4 regions of the Pseudomonas sp. TE3644 genome follow, and region 2 is predicted to be linked to each of the others. Evidence: riboswitches for the same ligand, from Rfam matches in the RefSeq annotation. Region 2 holds a riboswitch; each other region holds the start of a gene.

What was found. Region 2 has a riboswitch for cobalamin ahead of ACZ9GA_RS16890 (OprD family porin). Riboswitches for the same ligand answer to the same signal wherever they lie in the genome.
Region 1: linked by a shared signal. The riboswitch ahead of cobO (cob(I)yrinic acid a,c-diamide adenosyltransferase) and the one ahead of ACZ9GA_RS16890 (OprD family porin) in region 2 are both predicted to bind cobalamin.
Region 3: linked by a shared signal. The riboswitch ahead of ACZ9GA_RS12975 (HoxN/HupN/NixA family nickel/cobalt transporter) and the one ahead of ACZ9GA_RS16890 (OprD family porin) in region 2 are both predicted to bind cobalamin.
Region 4: linked by a shared signal. The riboswitch ahead of cobW (cobalamin biosynthesis protein CobW) and the one ahead of ACZ9GA_RS16890 (OprD family porin) in region 2 are both predicted to bind cobalamin.

What each region holds. Positions count from the first base shown of each region.
Region 1 is NZ_JBWBQF010000001.1:843,257-848,969, forward strand. It holds gene ACZ9GA_RS03790 (NAD-dependent deacylase) at 1-218, shown strand, start outside; gene ACZ9GA_RS03795 (C40 family peptidase) at 286-924, shown strand; gene ACZ9GA_RS03800 (C40 family peptidase) at 1,037-1,576, shown strand; gene ACZ9GA_RS03805 (PQQ-dependent sugar dehydrogenase) at 1,701-3,017, opposite strand; cobalamin riboswitch at 3,271-3,497, shown strand; gene cobO (cob(I)yrinic acid a,c-diamide adenosyltransferase) at 3,629-4,240, shown strand; gene ACZ9GA_RS03815 (cobyrinate a,c-diamide synthase) at 4,237-5,550, shown strand; gene bluB (5,6-dimethylbenzimidazole synthase) at 5,550-5,713, shown strand, end outside.
Region 2 is NZ_JBWBQF010000001.1:3,856,031-3,861,743, forward strand. It holds gene ACZ9GA_RS16875 (sigma-70 family RNA polymerase sigma factor) at 1-331, opposite strand, end outside; gene ACZ9GA_RS16880 (hypothetical protein) at 594-803, opposite strand; gene ACZ9GA_RS16885 (hypothetical protein) at 1,024-1,566, shown strand; cobalamin riboswitch at 1,665-1,857, shown strand; gene ACZ9GA_RS16890 (OprD family porin) at 2,001-3,323, shown strand; gene ACZ9GA_RS16895 (copper chaperone PCu(A)C) at 3,527-3,982, shown strand; gene ACZ9GA_RS16900 (TonB-dependent receptor) at 4,107-5,713, shown strand, end outside.
Region 3 is NZ_JBWBQF010000001.1:2,941,536-2,947,248, forward strand. It holds gene ACZ9GA_RS12970 (carbohydrate porin) at 1-87, shown strand, start outside; gene ACZ9GA_RS12975 (HoxN/HupN/NixA family nickel/cobalt transporter) at 676-1,731, opposite strand; adenosylcobalamin (AdoCbl) riboswitch at 1,737-1,874, opposite strand; gene ACZ9GA_RS12980 (helix-turn-helix domain-containing protein) at 2,353-3,234, opposite strand; gene ACZ9GA_RS12985 (GlcG/HbpS family heme-binding protein) at 3,282-3,671, opposite strand; gene ACZ9GA_RS12990 (IclR family transcriptional regulator) at 3,755-4,474, opposite strand; gene ACZ9GA_RS12995 (sugar MFS transporter) at 4,859-5,713, shown strand, end outside.
Region 4 is NZ_JBWBQF010000001.1:4,315,475-4,321,187, forward strand. It holds gene cobN (cobaltochelatase subunit CobN) at 1-251, opposite strand, end outside; gene cobW (cobalamin biosynthesis protein CobW) at 255-1,322, opposite strand; cobalamin riboswitch at 1,420-1,610, opposite strand; gene ACZ9GA_RS18945 (cobalamin biosynthesis protein) at 1,979-2,374, shown strand; gene cobM (precorrin-4 C(11)-methyltransferase) at 2,433-3,179, shown strand; gene ACZ9GA_RS18955 (GlxA family transcriptional regulator) at 3,304-4,275, shown strand; gene nfuA (Fe-S biogenesis protein NfuA) at 4,425-5,009, opposite strand; gene ACZ9GA_RS18965 (acyltransferase family protein) at 5,079-5,713, opposite strand, start outside.

The sequences.
Region 1 (5,713 bases), 3.0 Mb from region 2:
AGCAACTGGCGCTGGGGTTCGACCTGGTGCTGGTGATTGGCACCACGGCGAGCTTTCCCTACATTCACGCCCCCATCGCTGAAACCCGCGCCGCTGGTGGGTTTGCCATTGAGATCAACCCCTTGCGAAGTGGGCTATCTGCCAGCATGGACGTGTTTTTTGAGAGTAGGGCGTTAGAAGTCATGCCAGAACTGGTGAGTCACATTTTTTTCGATTGAATTTGCAAATGGATTTGATAGCGGGCATAGTCGCGTCTTCTTAATTTCTACAGACACGGTCGTGCCCATGCTAAAGCGCTTCGCACCCCTCGTGCCCCTCGCACTCGTGACCCTGCTTTTTGGCTGCGCGGCTCATACGCCAGTATCGCAGCAGCAGGCACTCAACCCGGTGACTCCCCAGTCCCAGGCGCAAGCGAAAGCTGTAACCCTCAATTTTCAGGAAGAAGAGCTGGATACCGAAAAGGAACTGGCCGACTTCTCCTCCTCAAGCAGCAAGCCTTACCAGATGCCGATGCTGGCCGACAGCATCCTGGAACGTGGCAAATCGCTGATTGGCACCCGCTACCGCACCGGTGGTTCGACTGAGTCGGGCTTCGACTGCAGCGGCTTCATTGGTTACCTGTTCCGCGAAGAGGCCGGCATGACCCTGCCGCGTTCCACGCGTGACATGATCAACGTGAAAGCCCCGCTGGTAGCGCGCAACAACCTCAAGCCCGGTGACCTGCTGTTCTTCAGCACCCGCGGTCGTGGTCGCGTCAGCCACGCCGGCATCTACCTGGGCGATGACCAGTTCATCCATTCCAGCAGCCACCGTAGCGGCGGCGTGCGCATCGACAGCCTCGATGACGCGTACTGGAGCAAGACCTTTATTGAAGCCAAGCGTGCCTTGGCCATGGCGCCGACCACTACGATCTCGCGCAAGTAAGCAGTCTGGGCGGTACCCGCAGCGGCGGCGCACTGAAAAGTGTGCCGCCGTTGCGCGTTTTTGAGATTGAAAGCTAATCTTTCACGGCAGTTGAATCAGGATGGTTCTGTTTATGTCGCCTATGGCTCGTTTTGCGCTATTAATGGTTGCAGGCCTCCTCACCGCCTGCGCCAGCCGCACCCCACCGCCTGCGCCCGCGCCGGTGTATAAGCCTTTTGTTGCAGCCCCCCAGCAGCCAATGTCGCCGCTGGCCGATGACGTGTTGATGCGTGCCATCGGCCTGGTGGGCACGCCGTATCGCTGGGGTGGCAACACACCGGATTCGGGTTTTGATTGCAGTGGCCTGATCGCCTATGTGTACCGTGATGCAGCGGGTATCAGCTTGCCGCGCTCGACGCGGGAAATGATCACCATGCGCGCCCCGGACGTCAGTCAGGATGCCTTGCAGTCCGGTGACCTGATCTTCTTCGCCACCGGCGGCGGTTCCCAGGTCAGCCATGCGGGTATCTATGTGGGCGAGGGCCGCTTCGTGCACGCCCCGGCGACGGGGGGTACGGTGAAGCTGGATTACCTGAACAAACCGTATTGGCAGCATGCCTACCTGAATGCCAAGCGCGTGCTGCAGCCTTCCAGTCTGGCGCATAACCCGTAGCCGCTGCCGAAGGCTGCGCTGGCCCTGTGCCTCACTGCACATTTGCAGTGTTCACACAGGCCAGCGCAGCCTGGCGGCAGCGGCTACAGGGGCAGGCGCAATATCTGGTCGCGAGGGTCGGGGATCACTTCGCGGCCGTTACCCGCCACACGGTATTACCCACATCGTCCGCCACCAACACCCCGCCCTTGTGATCCTCGGTCACGCCCACCGGCCGCCCCATGGCCTCTTCCTTGTCATTCAGGAAACCGGTCAGCACATCGACCGGCTGGCCGCTGGGCTTGCCGTCCACAAACGGCACGAAGATCACCTTGTAGCCACTGTGTGGCTTGCGGTTCCACGAACCATGCTGGCTCACATAAGCGCCATGATTGAACGGCGCCGCCAGCCCGCCGCTGGCGCTGGCGAAGGTAAAGCCGATGGACGCGGTGTGCGGCCCCACGGCGTAGTCGGGGGCAATGGCCTTGGCCACCAGGGCCGGGTTCTGCGGCGTCACACGGTTGTCGATGTGCTGGCCGTAGTAGCTGAAGGGCCAGCCGTAGAAGCCGCCGTCCTTCACTGAAGTGATGTAGTCAGGCACCAGGTCGCTGCCTATCTCGTCACGCTCGTTCACCGAGGTCCATAGCTGCCCGGTTTGCGGCTCGAATGCCATGCCGTTGGGGTTGCGCAGGCCGCTGGCGAATATGCGGTGCTGGCCGCTGGCGCGGTCCACTTCCCAGATCGCCGCGCGACCTTCTTCCTTGTCCAGGCCGTTTTCGCCGACGTTGCTGTTGGAGCCTACGGTCACGTACAGCTTGTTGCCCGAGGGGCTGGCGATGACATTCTTGGTCCAATGGTGGTTAAGCGTGCCGCCCGGCAGGTCGGTGACCTTGGTGCCCGCCTCGCTGATGCTGGTGGCGCCCGTCTCGTAATGAAAGCGCAGCAGGGCATCGGTGTCGGCCACGTACAGGTCGTTGCCCACCAGGGTCATGCCGAACGGCGAGTTGAGGTTGGCGATAAACACACTGCGGCTGTCTGCCACCCCGTCGCCGTTGGTATCGCGCAGCAGGGTGATGCGGTTCGGGCTGGGCACACCGGCGCCGGCCTTGCCCATGACCTTCTTCATCACCCAGCCCTTGATGCCCTTGCTGTCATCAGGCTTGGGCGGGGCGTTGGTTTCGGCCACCAGCACGTCGCCGTTGGGCAGCACATACAGCCAGCGCGGGTGGTCCAGGCCATCGGCGAAGGCGGCTACCTGAGTGCCCTTGGCTGCCTGCGGTTTTTCCCCGGCTGGCCAGCCGATGGCGTCGGCGATGTTCACCGTGGGGATCAGGGTCTTGTTGGGGGCTGGCAATTGCGGGTGCGGGCCCATGCCGTCGGTGACGTTGAGCTTGGAATGCTCGCCGCAGGCCAGCAGGCTGGCAGAGGCGAGGATGATCAGGGCCAGGCGGGTCTTGTGCATGTTCGTGTGCTCGCTGAAGGCTGGGCTTGTCTGCTGTAGAGGCCCGGGCTGGGCCGGTGGTTCAATGTAGCCGCTGCCTGGCGGCAGTGTGGGAGCGGGTTCTACCCGCGAAAAGGCCCACCCGAACTTCCTGATGCACCGCGGTGTACTTTTCGTGGGCAGAGCCCACTCCCACAAAAATAGTTGCGGCTACGCGATGTGCGGGGGCTGGCCTGCCCCACCTTTAATTGACCTCCCACCCCCAACCCTCTAACCTTCGCGGCGTGTTCCAGGTGCCTGGCAGCCCGTGGGCTGGCCAGGTGAAACAGGGAAGCCGGTGAGGCGCCGCAGGCGTGCGAGCCCGGCGCTGCCCCCGCAACGGTAAATGAGTCAAGGCCGCGCATGGCGCCACTGAGCCTGATTGGGTTCGGGAAGGCGCGTGGCCAGGGTGTGCATGCCCCGCTCATGAGCCCGGAGACCGGCCTGGAACCCCTCTTGGCAAGCCCTGGCGCTTGCCGTCCATTTTGTTCTGTCGCGCGGGTGAGAGCGGCATTGACGAGTCTGTGCTGCGCCCGTTCGGGCCGCGGCTTTTCGTCGATGTCGCCTGTGTGCAGGTGTAGCGGAGAGCTGCGATGAGTGAATCCCAGGAACGTGAAGAACGCCATTTGGCGCGCATGCTGCGCAAAAAGGCAGTGATCGACGAGCGTATCGCCAACTCCCCCAACGAGTGCGGGTTGCTGCTGGTGTTGGGCGGCAACGGCAAGGGCAAAAGCAGTTCGGCCTTCGGCATGCTGGCCCGCGCCATGGGCCACGGCATGCAGTGCGGCGTGGTGCAGTTCATCAAGGGCCGCAATGCCACCGGCGAAGAACTGTTCTTCCGCCGCTTCCCCGAGCAGGTGCGCTACCACGTGATGGGCGAGGGCTTCACCTGGGAAACCCAGGACCGCCAGCGCGACATCGCCGCGGCCGAAGCCGCCTGGGCGGTGTCGCGTGAGTTGCTGCGCGACGAATCCATCGGCCTGGTGGTGCTCGACGAGCTGAACATCGCCCTCAAGCACGGCTACCTCGACCTGGATCAGGTCATGGCCGACCTGCAGGCGCGCCCGCCGATGCAGCACGTGGTAGTCACTGGCCGTGGCGCCAAGGACGAACTGATCGAACTGGCCGACACCGTCACCGAAATGGGCATGGTCAAGCACGCGTTCCAGGCCGGCATCCGTGCCCAGAAGGGCATCGAACTATGACCCAGCCGCGTCACTGCCCGGCGGTGCTGATTGCGGCACCCGCCTCCGGTCAGGGCAAGACCACCGTCACCGCGGCGCTTGCACGCCTGCACCGCAACCAGGGGCGCAAGGTGCGGGTGTTCAAGTGCGGCCCGGACTTTCTCGACCCCATGATTCTGGAACGGGCCAGCGGCGCACCGGTGTACCAGCTGGACCTGTGGATGGTCGGCGCCGAAGAGAGCCGCCGGCTACTGTGGGAAGCAGCGGGGGAGGCTGACCTGATCCTGATCGAGGGCGTGATGGGTCTGTTCGACGGCACCCCGAGCAGCGCCGACCTGGCGCGGCATTTCGGCGTGCCGGTGCTGGGCGTGATCGACGGCACCGCCATGGCCCAGACCTTCGGCGCCCTGGCCCTGGGCCTGGCGCGCTACCAGCCCGACCTGCCGTTCGCCGGCGTGCTGGCCAACCGCGTTGGCACCTTGCGCCATGCGCAACTGCTTGAAGGCAGCCTCACTGAAGGCCTGCGCTGGTACGGCGCGCTGTCCCGCGAAACCGGCATCGAGCTGCCCAGCCGCCACCTGGGCCTGGTGCAGGCCAGCGAACTCAACGACCTGGACATGCGCCTGGACGCTGCCGCTGCAGCGTTGGCCGACAGCTGCGAAGTGGCCCTGCCGCCGCCGGTGACCTTCGAGGTACCGACCCCTGTGCCTGCCGAGCCGCTGCTGGCCGGCGTGCGCATCGCCGTGGCCCGCGACGAAGCGTTCGCCTTCACCTACGGCGCCAGCCTGGACCTGCTGCGTGCCATGGGCGCCGAGCTGAGCTTCTTCTCGCCCATCCATGATCAGCAACTGCCGGCCTGCGACAGCCTGTACCTGCCCGGCGGCTACCCCGAACTGCACCATCAGGCGTTGGCGGGCAATGCGCCGATGCTGGCCGCTATCCGTGCCCATCATGCGGCTGACAAGCCCCTGCTGGCCGAATGCGGCGGCATGCTGTATCTGCTTGATGCCCTCACTGACGTGGACGGCCTGCGCGCCGATCTGCTCGGCCTGCTGCCCGGTGAAGCGGTGATGCAGAAACGCCTGGCGGCCCTGGCCCTGCAAGCCGTGGAACTGCCGGAAGGCACCCTGCGCGGGCATACCTACCATCACTCGCTGACCAGCACCGAGCTGACCCCGATTGCCCGTGGCACCAGCCCAAACGGCGGCCGCGGCGCTGAAGCGGTCTACCGTATTGGCCGCCTGACCGCCTCGTACGTGCACTTCTATTTCCCGTCCAACCCGGCGGCCATCGCTGCCCTGTTCTGCCCCAAAGGGGCCTCGCACATTTGATGAACGACAACGCCTACACCCCCGCCGAGCGCGCGGCCATCTACCGAGCCATCGGTGAACGCCGCGACATGCGCCATTTCGCCGGCGGCGAAGTTGCCCCCCAGTTGCTGACCCGGTTGCTGCACGCCGCGCACCAGGCGCCCAGCGTCGGGCTGATGCAACC
Region 2 (5,713 bases):
ACAGACCATCGAGCAGACGGTCGATTTCCATTAGCGCTTCCATGACCAGCCAGTGCTCCTGGGGCGACGGTGCGCAGGCCTCCGGCAAGGCAGCGAGGGACTCCAAGTAAGCCCGCTCGATGTCGTTGCGGCGCCATCGGGCGAAGATCAGCCGCTTGCCAATGGTGCTCAACAACGCCCGCGGTTCACGGATCGCCAACGGATCGGGCAGCGCAACCACTTGGGCGAAGGTCTCGGCCGCCAGGTCAGCCGCGTCTTCACGGCAATGCAACCGCAGGCGCAACCGCTCAAACAGCCAGCCGTGGTGATCGCCGAACAGGCGATGCAGCATTTGCTGACGGGCTTGGAAATGCGGGGTGAGACTGGTATCCACTGCGGATATCGCCCTTGCTAATGACAACTATTCGCAATGGTGACGGGATTGGCGGGGGAATGCAAGGCGGGGCTGCGCGGGCGCTGTGCCTTGATGAAGAGGTGCGCTGGAACATATGCCTGTGGGACCGGGCGAAGCTTTGGAAGCGAACGGCCGGCTAATCCTGCTGGCCGCTTCCCGAGCGTCGCCCGGTCCCACAGGCAGTTATCAGGGTTGCCGATCAGCCTTCGACGATAACGATGTAGTCCATACCGGCGATCTGGCCGGCGGCTTCCGGCAATTTTACCGGGATGCCCATGAATTCCCCGTCCACGTATTCCTTGGCGCGAGTCACGGCGTCCACGGCCGCCTTGGACCACAGGTGCAATTCCACCACTTTTTCGCCGTCACGGCGGTGTTGGGCGATCTCGTCCACGATACGTTGTTTCATGGGGGTTCCTAAGCTGGATGGGGGGCGGGGAGTCTACCTGATTCGCCAGCCTCCGGCGCGCGACAACTGCCTGGCAATCGCATCGCCGCAGCGTGCAGCAGCATAAGCAAAACAGATGCCTCGTTAAGCGTTTCCCACACGCGCAGTGGCAGACGCAAGCATACAGTCACCTTTCTCCACGCCTTTCCCCAATTCTACAAAAACAAAGAAGGTGAAATCCATGAGTCAAGAGACGAGCTTGCGCTTGAACGGTCAGCACACGGCCTCGCTGTCGAGCACCGAACGATACCCCCTTGCCACACTGATCCGCGCCGGCGCCATCGGCGGGCTTACCGGGGCGGTGTGCATCTGGATTTACGAAGCACTGGTCTGGGTGGGCGTGCAGCACTTGATGCCGCTTGCCGGTATCCCGCGCAATGCCACGGGGCTGGTGTTCGGCAAGGGCGTGCAGGAAGGGCTGGGTATCTGGGCTTACGCACTGGGCACAGTCATTCACTTCGCGTTCGCCATCGGTTGGGGCGTTCTGTTTGCCGCGGTGTGGCCGTACTTCCGTCGTCGTGGCTATGAAGCGACGTTCATTGCGCTGTTCTACGCCATCATCGCCTGGGTTGCCATGCACGTGGCCATCTCGATCGCCTCGGACAACCATCCGGACTACTTCGACCCCGCGACCATCATTGGTGGGTTCATGTCGCACTTCGTCTTCACTGTGCCCTTGGCGCTGACGGTAAAACGACTACTGGCGCCCTACCCCGGCGCCTAAGCTCAGCCGGTGAAATGTTTTGAAATAATAAAGCCCCCCTTGCAAAGGGCCAATCTGCCTTGCGCACGCCATTAGCGGTTTATCCCAAGCCGTTGATCCCCTACCATCGCGCCGCCGGTTTCCAAATGGGATTAATAGGGAATTCGCGGCGCCGCAGCTGGCGCCAACCGAAACTGCCCCCGCAACTGTAGATGCCGAGCCCGCTCCATTCATGCCACTGGGCCTACCCGGGAAGGCGGGGCCGGGCCATGACGCATCAGTCAGGAGACCTGCCGGCCAACGCAACATCACTGACCGGCGGGGTGTCCGGGAAGGACATCCCCTGCCGTCTGCGCTGGCGCCGCACACGGCCGTGCCGTGCTTTTCCCAAGGCGCGTTGATGTGTTTCCCGGCGGTACACCCTGCCCGTGTACCGTTCAAATGGAGATTGCATCATGCTGCCCCGCCTCGCTTCCCTGCTGGCCCTCGCCAGCCCGTTCGCCTTCGGCGACTCTGCCCAGTCGCAAGCCAACGGTTTCATCGAGGACAGCACCTGGAGCCTGCTCAACCGCACCGTCTACGACAACCGCGAATACCGTCACGGCGCCAGCAATGGCGCGGCCCGCAATGCCTACAAGCCCCGCGCACAGCGCAACGGCTACGCCGAGGAATGGGGCTATGGGCTGATGGGCACGCTGCAATCCGGGTTCACCCAGGGGGTGATCGGTGTGGGGGTAGACGCCCATGCCTACTACGCCCGGCAGCTGGACAGCGGCGGCGGCCGCGCCGGCAAGGCGCGCCTGCTGGCCGTGGACAATGACGGCCACCCCAAGGATGAATTCAGCCGCGGCGGCGCGGCCCTCAAGCTGCGCGTGTCCTCCACGGTGCTGTCCTACGGCGAGCAGCGGGTGAGCACGCCGGTGTTCAGTTCATCCGACAGCCGCCTGCTGCCCGAGACGGCGACGGGACTGTTCCTGAGCAGCCAGGAATTGGAGCAGGTGAAGATCGTCGCCGGTCATTTCACCGAAAGCACCGCGCGCAACGCCAGCAGTCATGACCAGGGCTTTGTGGTCAACTACTCCGGCGCCAGGCAGGGTAATGCGCTTGACCTGGCGGGTGTGGTCTACACGCCAAGCGATACCCTGCGCGCCAGCCTGTTCACCTCGCGCTATGAGGACACCTGGGACCAGCATTACCTGGGCGGGACGGTCACGCAGGTCATCGACAGCAACAGCTCGCTGGCCTGGAACCTCAACCTGTACCGCACCACCGACCAGGGCAAGGCATTGTCGGGGCAGATCGACAACACCACGTGGAGCCTGATGTCCACCTACGCCCACGGGCCCCACAGTGTCAGCCTGGGGTATCAGCAGGTGCACGGCAACACGCCGTTCGACTACGTCACCAGCGGGGCGATTTACCTCACCAACGCGGTGCAGATGTCGGACTTCAACGCGCCCAACGAACGGTCCTGGCAAGCGCGCTATGCCTTGCTGCTGGCGCCGGGCCTGACACTGAGCGCCGCCTACCTGCGCGGCGATCATATCGATGGCAGCCACGTCGATCCTGACGGCGGCTATGCCTACCTGGGCTACGGCGACCACGGCAGGCACTGGGAACGGGACCTGGAGGCACGCTATGTGGTGCAGGACGGCGTGGCCAAGGGCATGCGCGTGTCACTGCAGCACAATGTGCACCGGGGCAACACGGCGCAGGCGGAGCTCGATGGCGATCAGATTCGCCTGGCGGTGGAGTACCCGCTGACAGGAAGGTTCTGACGCCGCCCGGTAGCCGCTGCCGTCAGGCTGCGCCGGCCGGTGTGCACCTTCAAGATCTCCAGGCACGCGAGGGCCAGCGCAGCCTGGCGGCAGCGGCTACAGGCGCGCAGGATTTTCGCGGGTGGCGTTTGCCCAGACGCCGTTTGCCGCCTAGTTTTGTTGGAACCATCACCCGCATGGCCCACCAGAACAGGGAATTCACTATGTCGATACGCACGCTAGGTCTCGCCACGCTGCTCGCCCTCGCCCTCCCCGCCGTTGCCCACGACTTCAAGGCCGGGGAGTTGTCCGTCGACCACCCTTGGTCCCGGGAACTGCCCGTGGACCTGCAGGGCGCTGCGGCCTACTTCACCATTCACAACCATGGCAGCCAGCCAGACCGCCTGCTGTCAGTCAGCACGCCCCGTGCGCACAAGGCCGATCTGCACTTCCAGGCAGCAGGCAGCAGCCCCGCCGACATGAAGGACATGGGCGCCGTGGAGATCCCGGCCCACGGTGAGGTGGCCTTCAAACCCGGTGCCAACCACGTGATGCTGAGCGGGGTCGAACACCCGCTGAAGGCCGGTGAGCACTTCCCCATGACCCTGCAGTTCGAGAAGGCTGGCAAGGTCGAGGTCGAAGTAGAAGTGAAGAAAGCCGATGCGCTGACCGCGCATTAACCAAGGCGCAAGAAGCCCGGCCTAGAGCATCAGGCCGGGCAACCCATGGGTGAAGGAAAAGTTTCAGCCTGAACAAAATGTTATGATATAACATATACATAAATAGCTGACAGAGCCTTCCTTGATGCACCGTTCCCCACGAAACACTCCGTACCTGCGCCTTACCCCTCTAGCCGCCGCCCTGTTCATCGCCGCCCCGGTGCAGGCGATCGAACTGCAATCGCAGGTCATCACCGCCAACCCCTTGGGCAGCACCGAACTGGCCGCCCCCAGCACCGTGCTGGAAGGTGACAGCCTGACGCTGGCGCAAAAAGGCAGCCTGGGCGAAACCCTCAATGGCCAGCCGGGCGTGTCCTCGTCCTACTTCGGTCCAGGTGCCAGCCGCCCGATCATTCGCGGCCAGGACGGTGATCGCATCCGCCTGCTGCAGAACGGCGTGGGCGCGCTGGATGCCTCGTCGCTGTCCTACGACCACGCCGTGCCGCAGGACCCGATCAACGTCGACCGCGTGGAAATCATCCGCGGCCCGGCCGCCTTGCTGTATGGCGGGAGCGCCATCGGCGGCGTGGTCAACACCTTCGACAATCGCATCCCCACCGAAGCCATCGAGGGCATCCACGGCGCCGGCGAGCTGCGCTACGGCGGTGCCGACACCACGCGCAGCAGCGCCGGCAAGCTGGAAGTGGGCAATGGCACCTTCGCCTTGCACGTGGACGCCAGCGCGCGCAGCTTCAACGACCTGAGCATCCCCGGCTACGCCCACAGCGCCAGCCAGCGCGCCAGCGAAGACGCCGACGACAACGGCGGCAAGCACCACCTGGGCAACAGCGACGGCCGCCAGGACGGCGGCGCCATCGGCGGCTCCTACACGTGGGAGCATGGCTATGCGGGGGTGTCCTACAGCACCTACGATGGCAACTACGGCTCACCGGCCGAGCAAGACGTGCGCATTCGCATGCAGCAGGACCACTACGCCTTCGCGTCTGAAGTGCGCGACTTGGACGGGCCGTTCAGCTCGGTGAAGGTCAACGCCGGCTACACCGACTACAAGCACATGGAGATCGAGGACGGCGAGGTTGGCACCACCTTCAAGAACAAGGGCTACGAGGCGCGCATCGAGGCCCGGCATCAACCCATCGGCCCGGTGGAGGGCGTGGTCGGCGTGCAGGTCAACCGCAGCGAGTTCCAGGCCCTGGGCGAAGAAGCCTTCGTGCCGCAGACCGACACAGACGCCACCGCGCTGTTCCTGCTCGAAGACTGGCAGGCCACCGACCGCCTGAAGCTGAACCTGGGTGGACGCCTGGAGCACACCCGCGTGTCCCCCGACGCCCAGGGCAACGAGCGCTTCGAAGCCGCCGACCACAGCAGCGATTTTACCGCCGGCAGCCTGTCCTCCGGCGCGGTGTACAAGCTGACCTCGATCTGGTCGCTGGCGGCCACCCTGGCCTACACCGAACGCGCCCCGACCTTTTACGAGCTGTACGCCAACGGTGCCCACGTGGCCACCGGCACCTATGAGGTGGGCGACGCCAGCCTGTCCAAGGAGAAAGCGGTGTCCAGCGACCTGGCCCTGCGGTTTGACAACGGCGTGCACAAGGGCAGCGTCGGCGTGTTCTACAGCCACTTCTCCAACTACATCGGCCTGCTGGGCACTGGTCGCACCCTTAATGACGAAGGCCAGGAAGACGCCAGCGGCATCCCCGAATACACCTACTCGGGCGTGCGTGCGCG
Region 3 (5,713 bases), 910 kb from region 2:
AACCTGCAGTTCATCAAAGATCCGGATGGTGAGCGCCAGGTGGACAATACTTGGATCGCAGGTTTGCAGGTACAGAGTCAGTTCTGACGCACCACGCCTGAAGCCGCTGCCGAAGGCTACGCTGGCCCGGTGCTCCATTCGTATTCGCCGGCCCCCTTCCAGCGATCTGATAACTTCCTGGGCAAATTCGTTGGGGGTGAGGTTGACCTCCAGAACTTGAACGCTTTCGAGCTGATCGCCAAAGCAGGGCGAAAATATGGGCTGAACATCTTTTTAGCCCCTCCACGCCCCCGGGATAATACGGAAGGGGTGCTCAGTCAAATGGGTACGTTGCTCGTTCATCGGCTCACTAATCATTGGGATCGAGAAGTAGTGGAACGAGCTTGCGGTGAACTCGATCGCTCCGCGGCGGCCTTCTTGCCGAATCTACAACAAGGGGAAGTGGCGAGGGTCGGTGTGGACTTCCCGATACCGGTGACGATTCAGATAGCCCGACCAACCCAGCCACCAATTTCCGATGGTCCTAGCTTCCAGAACACTTGGGCGAGGCCAGACTAGAGCGATATTTGCCACCGCGACCTGGCCCTGGCAAAGCCGGGCGGCAAGTAGATTTGGCCGACGGTAGAATACTCGTTGACTGGGCGTTCCCAATGGAACAAATACTGGCGGCCACCGCTAGTGGGCAGCCTCGAGGTCGTCGAAGCGGCGTAGCCGGTACAGCAGTACCGACACCGCCCAACTGACAATGAAAATACCGATAATCAGGTATCCCAGCATGCCGAAATTGTCATTCAGCGTACCAATGAAATCCCACAGTCCACCCTTTAATGCCAGCTTGTCACCGATCAGCCCCAAGGCCTCAATGCTGCCGATGACCACAGCCACCACCACGGACACCAAGGTAATGGTCATGTTGTAGTAGATCTTGCGGATGGGCTTCATGTAAGCCCAGCCATAAGCGCCGAGCATGAGGTGGCCATCCAGGGTATCAACCAGCGACATGCCAGCGCTGAACAGCAGCGGGAACACCATGATCGACCAGGGTGACAGGCCTTGGGACGCCTGGCTGGCTGAAATTCCCATCAGGGCAATTTCGGTGGAGGTATCGAAGCCCAGGCCGAACAGGAACCCCATGGGGTACATGTGCCAGCTGCGGGTGATCAGCCGGAATAGCGGGCGGAATATACGGGCCAGCAGCCCGCGATCGGCAAGCAGCAGGTCGAAGTCTTCGTCGACATACACGCCACCCTTTCGCACGTTACGCCACGCCTTGTAGATGGCGCGCAGGATCAGCAGGTTCATAAGCGCGATGACCAGCAGGAATAACGCCGACACCGAAGTGCCGATCACACCACCGACGGCCTTGAAACTCTCGAACCGGTCCCTCATCACTGAGGCTGCCAGCGCCACGCCCAGTGAGGCCAGGACCACTACCGAAGAATGCCCCAAGGAAAAGAAGAAACCCACGGCGCCCGGCCGTTTCTTCTCCTGCATCAGCTTGCGCGTCACGTTGTCGATGGCCGCGATGTGGTCCGCATCAACGGCATGGCGCAAGCCGAAGCCGTAGGCCAGCAATGCTGTTCCCAGGAGCACGGGGTGGCCATGGAAGGCGGCGAGCGCCCATAGCCAGGCGACGACGTTGATGGCGATCAGCACGGCGTAAATGCCGCAAAGCTTTGTGCGCACAGGGTTGTTGGAATCGCAGAAGACCTGCGCGAGATGTCGAATCATCACAAAATACCTGTCAGGGTAAACGCGCCCTATAGGTTGAGGAACGCCAAGCGAGGTCTGACTTCTGGATTGTCCAGTAACAGTGGCGCGACCGCGCCGGACTTACACCGGCTTCTCACTTGGCAATGCTTTTTAACACCGTGCGAAGCTTACTCCCCTGCCTCACGCATTAAGTAAAATCTGTCCTCTGGAGCTTAAATCTTAGCCATGCATCCATGGCGGAGGGTGCTTGCAGCTTTGGATCATATGGCGCGACCGCCTCGCATTGATGGGTCATCCGCCCCATCCTGTGACGACAGGCCTCCCCGACAGCGTAAACGAAGTTCCTCAGCCCTTTCCAAGCAGCCCTCCTAGCATCTGTCCGTCGAGGACAGTTGCAGGGCGGCGGCATCCTCGACACGACGCCCCAACCCCGTGCTTGGGGTGCCCCGGTAAGGTTTTGTGGGTGGAACTGCTGACCGGGTCCACACCGGCGTCGAACGGATTGGGACCGCCCACCTCATGGGCGTCCGGCGGTGCCCAGTGCCCGCGCTGCGGTGTCGAACGGAAGGTCGATCACCTTCAAACCCACCAAGGCAGGGGTGCCGCCATGCCGATGGATCCGGTGCCCGGTTCGTACATTCAGTCTGCAGCGGTCCCGGTCAAGCGTCTGTGACGGTTCCTGAATTGTCCAGGCGGTTCCAGCCTGAGTTTTCGAAACTGTCGGTTGAACAGCGAAAGATTTTGATAACCCACCTCGCCTGCGATCGCGTTGACGGTCAACTCGGTTGAAACCAGGAGCGCACATGCTTTGCCAATGCGCAGACGCACCAGATACTCGAGAGGGGTGGTATTGGTGTGACGCTTGAACATGCGCTGAAAGCCCGATGAACTCAGGAAGGCAGCTTCAGCCATCTGAGGGATAGTCAGTGATTCCCTGAAATGCTCGTGCATATAGTTCAGTGCTCGCGCTATTTTTCCTTCAGCCGTGGGCAGCGACGAGCGTATTCCCGGCAACTGCCCCAATACCTGGAAATCTCGGTCATGCGCCAATTCAATGAGCACCTCGAAAAGGGTCAGAAGCCTCGCGGCCGGTGGTCGCCGTACCATACTGGTAATCGCTGGTATCACCCGTTCGCACACCCTTCCAGTAAAACTCAGGCCCTGAAAAGAGCGCTCAAACAACGAACCGACTTCAGTCATCTCGGGAAAGCTTGACACCAGCATGTCCACCCAGCGCTGAGAGAACTTGATGACAAGTGCCTGGTGCGGCAGGTGATCGAGGATGGCGGAGGTAGAACACCAACTGTGGGGTATGCCTGGGCCAACGAGCACCAGGTCACCCTCACCATAGGCGCTGACATCGTCCCCGATGTAGCGATAGCCATGACTGTTGAGCGTAAGCGTCAATTCATATTCGGGGTGGTAATGCCACTGGTAGGGAATCCCTTCCTGCAACTGGCGATGTGAAAACACCCAGGAGCTTGCGGGCTCAACCGGCACTGCTTCGAGCAGGGGGCGCATGTCTGCGCTTATCTTCAAGACCTGTGGCCCGGAATAAGCCGCGGCCCTCAGGGACGGGCCGCTGCAACCGCAATGATCTGATCGGCTTCCACTGTTGCCCCCGAGATGCCCAGCCCTCCAATGGTCTTGCCTTGGGCATCGTGCAGTACCACGCCTCCACCGAAGCTGATCAGCCCGCCATTAGTCGCCTCCAGGGTGTAAATCGCGCCGCCCGGCCGGGCGCCCGTACCGATTTCAGCACTGTCGGTACGGAACAGCGCCGCAGTCCGTGCTTTCTTGATGGCAATATCGATTGCGCCTGGAATCGCATCGTCCATGCGCAAGAAGCCGGCGAGCAGCCCTGATGCATCGACAACGCAAATGCATACTGAAAAGCCATGTTCGTGCGCGAGGCCCTTGGCTCGGGCGATGAGATCCTCAATGTACGTTTCCACCATCAGCGCATCCCCCAGTTGGGTCAAAGGGCGCCAATCATCACGCGCGCCTCCACCCGGATGCCAGAGACCTGAAAAATTAGCCATCAAAGTTTGATCATGCCGTACAAATCGCGCATGACTACGCTTGCGATGCTTATCAATCGCGGCTCTGGCAGGCACTCAACAGGCCCTGCTACAGAAATCGCCGCCACCAACCGGCCCTGCTTGCGCAGCGGCATCGCCATGCAATTGAGCCCTGGTTCAGCCTGTTCAAGGTCCAGAGCATAACCTTGCTCGGCGATGCGGTTTAGATCGTGCTCCAGGTTGCTGGTAAGCAGTCCGGCTTTGCGCAGACTTCTTGAAAGGTCGGCGTCCAAAGCCAGAAAGACTCGACCTGTCGCTGAGGTTACCAGTGCCTCCCGCTGGCCCCGCGGGGAGCGAATCCGCATGTGGGCCGAGCCGCTGATGGCGTCGATGTAGACGTAATGGCGAGTACCGCAAGGAACGGCCAGATAACAGCTCTCGCCGGTCAGCTCGTGGAGGGCGGTCAATACGGGCGCAAAATCCCGTCGCAATGCCGTATCGGCGTCAGTCAATGGCTGAGCTACTTCACGCAGCCTGAGGCCAAGGGCGTAACGTGTTCCGTGGCGACTGACGTAGCCCATGGCACCGAGGGTGTTCAGCAGACCATGCAGCGTGCTCTTGTGCAGGCCCATAGCCGCCGCTAGGTCGACAAGGCGTGCCTCCCCCCCTGCTGCTGCAATGGCCTCAAGCACACCAAAGGCTCGCTCGACCGACTGAATACCTCTGCTCTCGTTGATCATTCAAAGCCTTGATGTCATATGGAACGGATCAGCGCAGCCTTCTGCCAAGCACCACGATGACGGGAAAACGGTGGGCCTAGTGGCCTGGATAGTATCAGCACAAGCCCGCCAAATGCCTCACGGAGCAAGCCGGGGCAATGCATGCTGGAGACGTGCCTTTCAACCCAACAATAATCAAGGTAGGCCATACCATGAACATGCAACTTTACCGGTCGTTATCGAGCATCCCCTGCTTCGTGCTGGTTGCCGCGTCTTCGCGAACAGCCAGGTAGCACCGCCCTCCATCAACGCTGCGCTCGCCTTCCATCATGTCCATCATGGGTAAGGCGCTGCACAATTTCATGTTTACGCCCTGACAAACAACAACTATCGGGAGTGGACTGCATGCACGACATACTTGTGAAACAACCGGATTTGGCCGTCAACAAGGGCGATGCCCACCGTCTGCGACTGTTTGCACTTTCCCTTTTTTTTATTTTCGGTGGCGCCACCAGCTTGAACGATGTGCTGATCCCCAAACTCAAAAGCCTGTTCAGTCTGAGCTACTCGGAAGCGATGCTTGTGCAGTCCTCGTTTTTCCTGGCTTATTTCGTTGCTTCCATCCCGGCCGGAAAGCTGATTGGGCGCATCGGCTACATGCGAGCCGCCGTTGTGGGGCTGCTCACCATGGCCACCGGCTGCCTGATGTTCATCCCCGCCGCCAAGGCCGGGCTATTCGGGGCATTTTTGCTGGCCCTCTTCGTGCTGGCCATCGGCGTGACGACCATCCAGGTAGTCTCCAACCCGCTGATCTCACTGCTGGGGTCGGCAACCACCGCCCACAGCAGAATGACGTTCGCCCATGGCGTCAATGCCGTCGGCACCACCCTGGCGCCATACCTTGGCGCAGTGCTGATCCTGGGCAGCCTCTCCGAGGCAAACCCGCAGTTCCTGTCCACTGGTGCGCTCAAGGAGTACCTAGCGCAGGAGGCTCAAGTCATCAGCAATACCTATACCGGCATCGCCCTGGCGCTGATCGCTGTCGCCATGGTGGTCTGGCAGCAGAGAGGAGTGCTGCCTGTAGTCACCGAAAGGGTAAAAGGCGGACGTAGTCACATGCTGGAGCTACTCAAACGACCTCGATTCGCATTCGGTGCCATCTGCCTGTTTGCTTACGTGGGCGCAGAAGTGGCCATCGGCAGCATATTGGTCAGCTTTTTGATGCTACCTACTACGTTGGCATTGGATGCAGCGCAGGCG
Region 4 (5,713 bases), 460 kb from region 2:
ATGAGGATGACCTTGGCGTGGCGCAGCACCTCGTCGACATACAGGTCGACCGAGGCGTGGTTCTGCACCTGCATGGGGTTGGCCAGGCGCAGGGTGGGGAAATCGTCCGGCAACTGCGTGGCCGCTTCGGCCAGCAGCGCCAGGTGCGAATCACCGCTGCAGAGAATCACCAGCTCGGCCGGTGTCTGGCCCAGGTCGGCGATGCTGTCGTCCGGCACAAAACCGCCGGGCTGGGTTCTCAGCAGGTGCATGGCTTAACCGTTCAGGGCGGCGCGCAGCTGGCTTTCCAGCAGGGCGGCGTCCAGCTCCTGACCGATCAGCACCAGACGCGTGCTGCGCACTTCCTCGGCGCGCCAGGCGCGGTCGAAATGCTTGTCGAAGCGCGTGCCCACGCCCTGGATCAGCAGGCGCATCGGCTTGCCGGGGATGGCGGCAAAGCCCTTGACCCGCAGGATGCCGTGCTTGACCACCAGGGTGGTCAGGGCGTCCAGCAGTTGCGCTTCGGGGGCCTCAGGCAGTTCGATGGAGATCGAGTCGAAGGCATCGTGGTCGTGGTCGTCGTGATCATCGTCGTCATGGTGATGATCGTGGTGGGTCAGGCGGCCGTCGATGTGCTCTTCGGACTCGGCGCCCAGGCCCAGCAGTACGTCCAGCGGCAGGCGGCCGCTGCTGGCTTCGATCACCTTGACCGCTGGCGGCAGTTCTTCGGCCACTTCGCGGCGCACGGCGGCCAAGGCTTCAGGGTCGATCAGGTCGGCCTTGTTGAGGATGACCAGGTCGGCGCTGGCCAACTGGTCGGCGAACAGCTCGTGCAGTGGCGATTCGTGGTCCAGGTTGGGGTCCAGCTTGCGCTGGGCGTCCACCTGGTCCGGGAAGGCGGCGAAGGTGCCGGCGGCCACGGCCGGGCTGTCGACCACGGTGATCACCGCGTCGACGGTGCAGGCGCTGCGGATTTCCGGCCACTGGAAGGCTTGCACCAACGGTTTGGGCAGGGCCAGGCCGCTGGTTTCGATGAGGATGTGGTCCAGGTCGCCGCGGCGGGCCACCAGCTCGCGCATCACCGGGAAGAATTCTTCCTGCACGGTGCAGCACAGGCAGCCGTTGGCCAATTCGTAGACGCGGCCGGTGGCCTCTTCTTCGGTGCAGCCGATGGTGCATTGTTTGAGGATTTCGCCGTCGATGCCCAGCTCGCCGAACTCGTTGACGATGACCGCGATGCGGCGGCCCTGGGCGTTGTCCAGCATGTGGCGCAGCAAGGTGGTCTTGCCCGAGCCCAGAAAGCCGGTGACGATGGTGACGGGAAGCTTGGCCAGTGTTTTCATCGGATGCCCTTGGCAGGATGGCGGGCATACGGGACGAGAACCGCGGGTGCCGGGCACGCGGGTGCATTCGCCACCGGATCACCCCGCCCGGTTGAAGTGGAAAGTCTGTGTCGAGGCAGGTCTCCTGGCTCGCGGCACTGGCCTGAGGCCGACCCAGGCGCCTTCCCGCGCGCGGCGCAGTGGCATTGCCTGGGTGCATACCGCTTACAGTTGCGGGGGCAGCTGCGGCTTGGACCGCATTCCCATCTTGGCTCCGCGGGGCGGAGAACCTCGAAGGTGCAAGGCTACGCAGTGTGGGGGGGAAGGTCAATCGTGGGGAGTGGGGATTGCGGTAGGGCTTCTGGGTGCCTGGCTTGGGTTTTTATGGCGCCCTGGAGATCGAGCGCCGCCCGCGCGGCGCTTCCCGGGCACGGCCCGGTCCTACAGTTTGTTTCGGCCAGTTTCGTCTGTGAGATCTCCCGGGATCGCCCTGGTGGCACCAATAGAGATCTGCAGTGAACCAACAAGGCGGCCCCGGGAGATATCACTGGCATAATTGGCCCGAAACAAACTGTAGGAGCGGGCTGTGCCCGCGAAGCGCCGCGCGGGCGGCGCTCGATCTCATGAACACCAAAAACCCCAAGCCAGGCACCCCCTAGCCCCCCAAAGGATCGACAATGCCCACCCTCTACGCCGGCCTAGGCTGCCAACGCCACTGCCCCATCACCGAGCTGACCACCCTGCTCGACACCACCCTGGCCCACCACAACCTCACCCGCGCCGACCTGGCAGGGCTGGCCACCATCGACCTCAAAGCCAACGAACCCGCCCTGCTCGAACTGGCCCGCGCCCTGAACCTGCCCCTGACCCTGTTCAGCACCGCGCAACTGGCCCCCTTCGAACCCCACCTCACCCACAAATCCGCCCTGGCCTTCACCCACACCGGCTGCCACGGCGTGGCCGAAAGCGCCGCGCTGGCACTGGCCGGGCCCGGTAGCCAGCTGCGCGTCAGCCGGCAAAAAAACGCCAAGGCCACGGTGGCATTGGCACAAGCGGGCCCGATTCCCGGATAATCACCGCTTCGCACTTGAATTTCGCTCAAGCAGCATTCGTTTTCTTCAGGATTTGCACATGACCGTCTACTTCATCGGCGCCGGCCCCGGCGACCCGGAACTGATCACCGTCAAGGGTCAGCGCCTGATCCGCCAGTGCCCGGTGATCATCTACGCCGGCTCCCTGGTGCCCGCCGCCGTGCTGGAAGGCCACCAGGCCGAACAGGTGGTCAACAGCGCCGAACTGCACCTGGAACAGATCGTCGAGCTGCTGGCCGCCGCCCATGCCCGCGGCCAGGACGTGGCCCGCGTGCATTCCGGCGACCCCAGCCTGTATGGCGCCATCGGTGAGCAGATCCGTTGCCTGCGCCAGCGCGGCATACCGTTCCAGATCATCCCCGGCGTAACCGCTACCGCCGCCTGCGCAGCGTTGCTGGGCGCCGAGCTGACGCTGCCGGGCGTGTCGCAGACGGTGATTCTGACTCGCTATGCCGATAAGTCGCCGATGCCCGAAGGCGAAGCGCTGCATGATCTGGCCCGGCACGGGGCGACCATGGCCATTCACCTGGGCGTGCAGCATTTGCCGAAAATCCTGCTGGAGTTGCTGCCCCATTACGGCGCCGACTGCCCTATCGCGGTGATTCACAAGGCCAGTTGGCCGGATCAGGATTGGGTGACGGGGACGCTGGCGGATATCGAAGCCAAGGTCGCCGCCAAGGGTTTCCGGCGCACGGCGCTGATCCTGGTGGGCCGCGTGCTGGACACCGATTGCTTCGGCGAGTCGGCGCTGTACCGAGCCGGCCACGCCCACCTCTACCGCCCGTGACCAATAACCATACCAACCCCGTAGCCGCTGCCGCCAGGCTGCGCTGGCCCGGCGCCTCACTGTAGATTTTCAAGGTTCACACCGGCCAGCGCCGCCTGGCGGCAGCGGCTACAACGGAGGCTCCATGCGCCATATCGCCTGTCTGATCTACCCCGAGGTCATGAGCCTGGACGTCACCGGCCCGATGCAGGTGTTCGCCTCGGCCAACGAGGAATTGGCGCGTCTGGGCCTGCCGCCCGCCTACGCCCTGCATCTGCTGGGTGAGACGGCAGGCCCTGTGCCCACCAGTGCCGGGTTCAGCCTGTACGCTGAACAGGCTTACGCCAGCGTCGATGCAACGACCCTGGACACCCTGCTGATCCCCGGCGGCCGCGGCGAAGCGGCGCAGATGGCCAACCTGCCGCTGCTCAACTGGCTCAAATCCGTCGAGCCTGCATTACCCCGCCTGGGCTCGGTGTGCTCCGGCGCCCTCATCCTGGCCCAGGCCGGCCTGCTCAACGGCCACTGCGCCACCACCCACTGGGCCGACGTGCCGGCGCTCAAGGCCTTCCCGGACATCGACGTACAGGGCGAACGCCTGCATACCTACAGCCCGCAAACTCGTCGGCGCTTCACCTGCGCCGGCGTGACCGCCGGCATCGACCTGGCGCTGGCCCTGGTGGAGGACGATCTGGGGCGCCCCGTGGCTCTCGCCGTGGCACGGCGGCTGGTGATGTTCCTCAAGCGGCCCGGCGATCAGGCGCAGTTCAGCACTCACCTGGCGCCCGAAGCGGCCCGGGCGCCACGGCTGACGGCGTTGCTGGAATGGATACCCGCTCATCTGGGGCAGGATTTGTCACTGCAGGCCCTGGCCGACCGAGCGTGCATGGCGCCGCGCACCTTGAGCCGGGTGTTCATGGCGGAACTGGGGACTACGCCGGCGCGTTATGTGGAACAGGTGCGGCTGGAGTCGGCGCGGGCGCTGTTGCAGGGTGGGCAGGTGTCGGTGCAGAGCACGGCGAGGTTGTGTGGTTTCGGGCATACGGAAAGCTTGCGGCGCAGCTTTCACAAGGCGCTGGGGGTAAGTCCACAGGATTATGCCGAGCGCTTCGGCTGACCTGTAGCCGCTGCCGCCAGGCTGCGCTGGCCGGCATGAACCCTGGAGATCTTCAGCGAGGCATAGGGCCAGCGCAGCCTGCGGCAGCGGCTACAGACATAAAAAAACGGCGCTCACGGGGCGCCGTTTTTCGTTTCGCAGCGTACGCCTTAGTAGTAGGCGTTTTCTTTCTGCGAGTGGTCGGTCACGTCGCGCACGCCCTTGAGCTCCGGAATACGCTCAAGCAAGGTGCGCTCGATGCCTTCGCGCAAGGTCACGTCCGCCTGGCCGCAACCCTGGCAACCGCCACCGAACTGCAGCACGGCGATGCCGTCCTCGACCACTTCGATCAGCGTCACCTGGCCGCCATGGCTGGCCAGGCCGGGGTTGATCTCGGTCTGCAGGTAGTAGTTGATACGCTCGTTGATCGGGCTGTCTTCATTGACCATCGGCACCTTGGCGTTTGGCGCCTTGATGGTCAGCTGGCCGCCCATGCGATCGGTGGCGTAGTCCACCACTGCATCTTCCAGGAACGGCACGCTGACTGCGTCCAGCCAGGCCGTGAAGCTTTTCAGGCCAATGGCCGAATCTTCAGGCTTCTCTTCGCCCGGCTTGCAATAGGCAATGCAGGTCTCGGCGTAGGTGGTGCCCGGCTGGGTAATGAAAATGCGAATGCCGATACCCGGGGTGTTCTGCTTTTCCAGCAGATCGGCCAGGTAATCGTGTGCCGCGTCGGTAATCGTTATGGCGCTCATGTAAGTTCCTCACAGACTTGCCGGCAGTTTACGCCAAACCGGGCGCGGCACAAAGTCCCAGTATTTTTGTCAGGTTATGGGGCGGTGCTTCACGGGCGCCAATCGCGCCTCGGCCCAGCCCTTCATGCGCCGGTACAAACGGGTCTCGATCCACACATAACTGGCCCACGACATCAGCGCGATCACCGGTACGCAAACGGCAAACACCAGGTACGGATTGATGTTCAGGCGCTCGCTGGCGAACCAGCCGGCGTACAGCACCAGTACATGGATCAGGTACACCGAGTACGAGCAGTCACCCAGGGTCTTGAGCAGGCGATTGCCCTTGAACCACGGCTCCATGGCCACGCAGGCCAGCACGATCAGGGCACTGGGCACGCCCCAGTTAAGCAGTCGGTCACTGGCCGGCAGGTTGTAGATGGCCACCAGGCTGGCAGCGACGACCACCAGCGGCACCCACAACGCCTGGACGATCCAGCCACGGCGATAGGCCCAACCAATGCCGATGCCCAGCAGGAATTCATAGATGATGTTGTTGGCGTAAAAGCGGCTCAGCACACCGTAGTGACTGACCATCTCACACACCGCAAACAGCGCCAGGCCTACGACTAAAGGACGATGCCGCTTGGGCACCACGAACACCAGCGAGAACATCAAATAGAAGAACATTTCATAGTTCAGCGTCCAGCCCACGTTCAAGGTGG